DNA from 3 places in the Vibrio sp. Vb0937 genome. Region 1 is predicted to be linked to each of the others. Evidence: predicted binding sites of a transcription regulator. Region 1 holds the regulator's gene; each other region holds the start of a gene.
What was found. Region 1 encodes CRP, which controls carbon source genes, mostly activating them, when cyclic AMP is high. Its sites were predicted from a motif close to TGTGANNNNNNTCACA; they were not measured.
Positions count from the first base shown of each region.

Region 1 (2,208 bases):
AGTCGCAACTATGCATTGCGGCTCACCTTGCCGGCGCATCATTTAGGTATGGGTTGTAGTGATCGTTGGCAGAACACGAAAAGTGAGCAAAGACTCGGAAAAGCGTGTTGACTGACTGGCATTTACCGTCACAGGTTGATGGTTGCTCGTTCATTATTCTGGACAACTTTTGTTGTGAACGAGCAGCCAACTTCCGCTTACCTTTAAACTCTACATCTCGTAACAAGGAGTCGTTATGACGCCCGATGTGTTATTTGAATCGCTATGGCAAGATTACATTCAACGTCTTTGCCCTTCGGCTGCTAAAGTGCATCAGCTGCTTCAAGAAGATGAGCCTCTGATTAATGATCATATAGCTTTACGTACCTTCAATATCGCGCCTCTTGGTATTGAAACTCTAGCTAAGCCATTTGTAGCTATTGGTTACAAGGCGTGTGGTGATTACGTTTTCGAAAGCAAAAAGCTGGTTGCTAAGCACTATGAGCACCCAGATCCGAAGCAACCTAAAGTCTTTATTAGTGAGCTAAAAGTTGAAGAGTGCTCGTCTGAGCTACAAGAGATTGTGAAAAATTTGGTGGCACAAGTCGATGCTGACAAGCTGAACGATAGCGCATTCTTACATGGTGGACGCTTGTGGGATTTAAGCTTTGCTGATTACCAAACGTTGGCTAAAGAAAGTGAGTACGCATCTTGGCTTGCGGCGCATGGTTACGGAGCAAACCACTTCACGGTGAGCGTTAACCAGCTCAATGAATATGAAGAAGTGAAGCAGGTAAACGATCATCTGCGTACCGCTGGGTTTACCATTAATGAAAATGGTGGTGAAGTGAAGGGCACTCCTGAGGTGTTGCTAGAGCAGTCATCGACCATGGCAGATAAAGTAGCGGTTCGTTTTAGCGAAGGCACTGAAATTATCCCTGGCGGTTTTTATGAATTTGCTAAGCGCTATCCGATGGAAAATGGTGATTTGTACCCAGGTTTCGTGGCCGCTTCAGCTGACAAAATCTTTGAAAGTACGAATGGCTAAGTTTTAGGGTTAACCTGTTAAGCTTACTCATTAGTGTTCGCTGCACCCTATCTCATTTGGTCATGAGTAAATAAAAAGCCACCAATGTTGCCATTGGTGGCTTTTATAATTTTGTTCGTGTCACTCTAGTTCGAGATTAACGAGTACCGTAAACCACGATGGTTTTACCGTGAGCAGAGATTAGGTTCTGCTCTTCTAGCATCTTCAAGATACGACCTACTGTCTCACGAGAACAGCCAACAATTTGACCGATTTCTTGACGAGTGATCTTGATTTGCATGCCGTCTGGGTGAGTCATTGCGTCTGGTTGTTTTGCAAGGTTCAGAAGCGTCTGAGCGATACGACCAGTTACGTCTAGGAACGCCAGGTCACCCACTTTTTGGCTAGTTACTTGAAGACGACGAGCCATCTGCGCAGAAAGACGCATTAGGATGTCTGGGTTTACTTGGATAAGCTGACGGAACTTCTTGAAAGAAATTTCAGCAACTTCACAAGGAGATTTAGCACGAACCCAAGCTGTGCGCTCTTGGTCTTCCTCGAATAGACCAAGTTCACCAATAAAGTCTCCTTGGTTTAGGTAAGAAAGGATCATCTCCTTACCTTCTTCGTCTTTGATAAGAACCGCAACAGAACCTTTAACGATGTAGTACAAAGTTTCTGCCTTTTCGCCCGCGTGAATTAGCGTGCTCTTTGAAGGGTACTTATGAATATGACAGTGTGAAAGAAACCACTCTAATGTTGGGTCGGTTTGAGGTTTACCTAGAACCATAATATCTCACTTCCTCTGCAGGGTACGCTTGCGCTATCCATATTTTAGCTAAGCCTGAATTAGGCCTACTAGAATAAGAGCACTTTTTATATGCTGCAAGCTCTCTTGTGTTTCGGTAAGAAATAGTATCCTTTTTCGAAAACGATTTCTTGATTTTAATCGTGCCATGATTGAGATTTTGTAAGCAAAACTGTGCACATGATCACGGTATGAAAAGTAAACATCTTCGCTGGCAGGTTTTTAGCCAATTTTCCCTGTTTCGATGAGCTGTTGTAGGATAGGCCGAACTATGAGCTCCATTGCAAAGCTCATCTTACCGCCGGGTACGACAATCGTGTTGTGGCGTGACATGAATGAGCCATCAATCATGGCCAGCAGATATGGGAAGTCGACATTCTTGATACCGCGTAGG
Region 1 is NZ_JAWOTK010000026.1:29,959-32,166, forward strand. Features, by position in the region: gene R7P67_RS19860 (DUF1338 domain-containing protein) at 236-1,027, shown strand; gene crp (cAMP-activated global transcriptional regulator CRP) at 1,164-1,796, opposite strand; gene R7P67_RS19870 (phosphoribulokinase) at 2,037-2,208, opposite strand, start outside.

Region 2 (2,208 bases), on a different contig from region 1:
CATCAATGCGTGTGGCAGGCTGCGACCAGACAGAACTAGGAGCTCAAGTGCCATGTCAAAGTTAGATGAATCCGAGCTGCCTTCCTGACAGATTGGAAGAAGCATGTCGATTTCAGCCTGAGTGAACAGGTCTGATTCTAGGATTGCTTCACGGGCTTTCATCCAGTTCAAGTTACCGCGAACTGTATTGATTTCGCCGTTGTGGGCAATGTAACGGAAAGGCTGTGCAAGACGCCATTTCGGGAAGGTGTTGGTAGAGAAACGAGAGTGTACCAGTGCCAGTGCAGTCACCATGGTCGGGTTTTGCAGATCGAGGAAGTACTGAGGTACTTGCTCAGTCGTTAACTGACCTTTGTACACTAATGTCTTGTAAGACATGGAGTTAATGTAGAAGTCGTCACCAATGTTCGAAACGCTTTCTAGGCAAACGCGTACGGTGTAATTACGAAGTACGTAAAGTTTGCGCTCTAGCTCTTCAGGCGTGATGCCAGGGCCGCCGGAGATAAACACGTGCTCAAATTGAGGCTCTGTGCTTAGTGGATCGGCACCAATCATGGAGTTGTCGGTTGGTAATACGCGGTAGCCGATGACTTCGAGATCTAAGCGTTTGGCATTACGCTCTAAAATGTCACGGCATTGTTCGCGTTTGTATTCGTCTTTTGGGAAAAGAACGACACCAACGCCATACTTTTCAAACGAAGGCAGTTTAATGCCTAGTTTAACGGCCTCTTCTAATAGGAATTCATGAGGTTTTTGCAACAAGATACCCGCACCGTCACCGCTGCATGGGTCACAACCTTGACCACCACGGTGTTCCATGCGAGCCAGCATATCCAATGCTTGAGTCACTACTTCATGAGATTTACGGTTTTTAAGGTGAGCAACAAAACCGATACCACAAGCGTCATGCTCCAGTTCCGGAGTGTACAGACCCTGTGGATTTTGCTCTCTATCTACCATAGATACATCCTTCCAGTTCAATGTCGACGCAAAAGTACCGGGCAGCAAATACTACCTAGACTATTGATTACGTCTTGTCCTTTATATTTATTATCGCCACCGATCTAGGTTGACCGGTCTTGATTCCTTTCCGTATCTCGCAGGAAAAGTTTTGCGAGAAAAACAATCCTTGGTGGTATCCCTTTATTTATTATCACTATCTAGTGATTTATATAGGTAGGAGTGGGATAACACCGACAAATCCCGCAGTGTGCTTTGTAATAAAAGTCACAAAAACAACGGGGTTGTGTAAGTATCCTACAATTTTGTCACTTCAGAATGCAATGAAAAACTCGGCGTTGTGACCCAATTTTTTCGTTTAATTATGCATTTTTAGTTTAACATTTACGCAACATGAACGATTTTTGCCTTTAATTATGCAAGTTTATTGATTTTGACCCGCATGATGGGTGTTTGAATTGATTAATATTGTGTGTTTTTTCTTGCAGGGATGTAATTTATTTACACAGATCGTAGTGAGATTGATTACGATTTATTGTTGGTGAGAATTTATGCAGTTACATGAGTTGGTCAATACAATCGGCCAAGATCTTCAGCGTCGATACGGTGAAAAGGTTCATAAGTTAACATTGCACGGTGGATTTAGTTGCCCTAACCGCGATGGCACGATTGGGCGGGGAGGATGTACATTTTGCAATGTGGCTTCGTTTGCAGATGAAGAAGTCCAGATAAAAAGCATTCACGAACAGTTAAAAGATCGCGCAGGTGAAATTCACAGAGCGAAGAAGTATCTCGCTTATTTTCAGGCCTACACCAGTACCTATGCAGAAGTACAAGTTCTCAAAAACATGTATGAGGAAGCACTAAAGGCTGCAGACATGGTTGGTCTTTGTGTGGGGACGCGTCCTGATTGCGTCCCTGATGCGGTATTGGATTTACTGTCGGGCTATGTACAGCAAGGTTATGAAATTTGGCTAGAACTAGGTCTTCAAACCGCCAACAATGACACCCTAAAACGTATCAATCGTGGTCATGACTTTGAGTGTTATGCCGAAATCACTAAGCGTGCGCGAACACTTGGAATCAAGGTTTGTACTCACTTAATTGTGGGTTTACCCAAAGAAACCCGCGCCGAAAATATTGAAACGCTGCAAAAAGTGTTGACCGTGGGAACGGATGGCATCAAGTTACATGGCTTGCATATTGTCGAAGGTAGCACCATGGCGAAAGCTTGGCGTGCTGGAAAGC
Region 2 is NZ_JAWOTK010000023.1:26,066-28,273, reverse strand. Features, by position in the region: gene gltB (glutamate synthase large subunit) at 1-960, opposite strand, end outside; gene R7P67_RS19170 (TIGR01212 family radical SAM protein) at 1,512-2,208, shown strand, end outside.
Region 2: a site for CRP is predicted at 1,217-1,232, ahead of gltB (glutamate synthase large subunit). Genes of this name have one in related genera too.

Region 3 (2,208 bases), on a different contig from region 1:
TTGGCACCAGACCACTTGTCGACAAAGGTACTTTGACACACTTTACAGCGGTAACGTTGGCGATCGCCACTGTAACCGAAAGCGTGATAGAGGTGTTTGTGAGTGTGGACAGAAAGTCCAAAGTTGTCGCAATCATCATTACGGCAAGCAGGCAACCCGTCACTGTGGACGTGCCGCAGGCGATGAAGTTCGTTCACGACATCGCGATTATTAAGTAAGGGGGGGAAAGCTCCACATTCACGGCATACCATCGCCGGACGCTTAGGGTTCGCATGTTGCAGAACGTAACGCTTTGCATCACTCAATCCAAAGTTGTCACACGCCAATGTTTTACAAAAGTTGAGTTGTAACCCATCTGCGTCTTTTGGCAGTTCGCCGTTAGACACAATCGCCCCCTCGGGATAATTCGGGCAGCCAGCATAACTCTGGCTGCAAATTATTACTTACTATTTGTTCTTAGATGTTGATTGCAGTTTCTAGTGCAACTTTCATCATGTCGTTGAACGACTTCTGACGCTCTTCTGAGCTTAGTTTTTCACCACGGATGATGTGGTCAGAAACTGTCAGGATAGTCAGTGCTTTCGCGCCTAGGTCAGCTGCTACGCCGTAGATACCAGCCGCTTCCATGTCTACACCTAGGATGCCTAGTTTTTCCATCTTCTCGAAGATGTCTGCTTCTGGTGTGTAGAACAGGTCTGCAGAGAATACGTTACCTACTTTTACAGGCACTTCCTGAGCGCGTGCTTGGTTAACTGCTTCTTCTAGAAGACCGTAATCAGCGATTGCTGCGAAATCGTGGTTGTTGAAACGGATACGGTTAACTTTAGAGTCTGTAGAAGCACCCATACCGATAACAACGTCCATTAGTTTCACGTCGTCACGTACTGCACCACAGCTACCCACACGGATAACGTTTTTCACGCCGTATTCAGCGATTAGCTCGTGTACGTAGATACAGCAAGACGGGATACCCATGCCGTGGCCCATTACAGAAACTTTTTTGCCTTTGTAAGTGCCAGTAAAGCCGAACATGTTGCGAACGTCACAAACTTGTTTCACATCTTCTAGGAACGTTTCAGCGATGTATTTAGCGCGCAACGGGTCGCCTGGCATCAGAACTGTTTCAGCGAAATCACCTGGTTGTGCGTTAATGTGTGGGGTTGCCATAAGTGCTCTCCAAAGTTTTGTTTTGATAAAACGCCTCTATTATAGAACGCTATTACCAATTCTGTTGAACTTGTTCGTTTTCGTTGAGGCAATAATATCGGGACGTACAGTAGCCCCTTGAGAGCTTAGTCACAAAAACCACGCATTTAGAAACTGCAACTCCTATTGATAACTAAATCTGTTGAAACCAAAAGAGCAATCGATTTGCTTTTGAGCAGTTTGTCGATTGCGCGCACAAATTCTTTGTTTTTGGGCCAAACTTTTTTCTGAAAGCTGGTTGATCGAAATACTTTCGAGTGAAGTAAAACGATTAAATTGTACAACTTATTTTCTTGTACAATCTGGAAAGGCTTGCTATAAGTTATACAACAAAACTTTTTGTATAGGGATGCGTCATCATGGAATCTTCAATCAAAGTAGGTATCAGTTCGTGTGTTTTGGGTGAACGAGTGCGTTTTGACTCTGGTCATAAGGTGAGCAACTTTGTGACTAAAGAGCTCAGCCCGTATTTTGACTTTGTTTCGGTATGCCCTGAAGTCGGCGTAGGTATGCCAGTACCCCGTCCAACAATTCGTCTTGTTTCTAATGAAGAGCGTGTTGCATTGGTTGAAACCAAAAATCCAGAAAATGATCATACCGACAATATGCTCACTTACTCGGCCAATAAAGTAGATGAACTTCAAAGCGAGCAGCTTTGTGGTTACATCGTTTGTGCCAAGTCACCAACTTGTGGCATGGAGCGAGTCAAGGTTTACAGCAAGAACAGTGCTGCGAAAGAAGGTGTTGGCTTGTATACACAAACATTGATGCAAAAAATGCCTTGGTTGCCTGTTGAAGAGGATGGCAGACTTAACGACCCTGTATTGAAAGAAAATTTTATCACTCGAGTATTTTGTCTAAATGACTTTTACGACTCGATGGATGGTGAGCCTACTCGTGGCAAAATCATCGACTTTCATTCGCGCTACAAACTGACGTTAATGGCACACCACCCAGAGTCATACCGCTCCCTTGGCCGCTTAGTCGCTGATGTCGCTAATT
Region 3 is NZ_JAWOTK010000001.1:425,125-427,332, forward strand. Features, by position in the region: gene R7P67_RS01925 (hypothetical protein) at 1-386, opposite strand, end outside; gene deoD (purine-nucleoside phosphorylase) at 457-1,167, opposite strand; gene R7P67_RS01935 (YbgA family protein) at 1,566-2,208, shown strand, end outside.
Region 3: a site for CRP is predicted at 1,286-1,301, ahead of deoD (purine-nucleoside phosphorylase). Genes of this name have one in related genera too.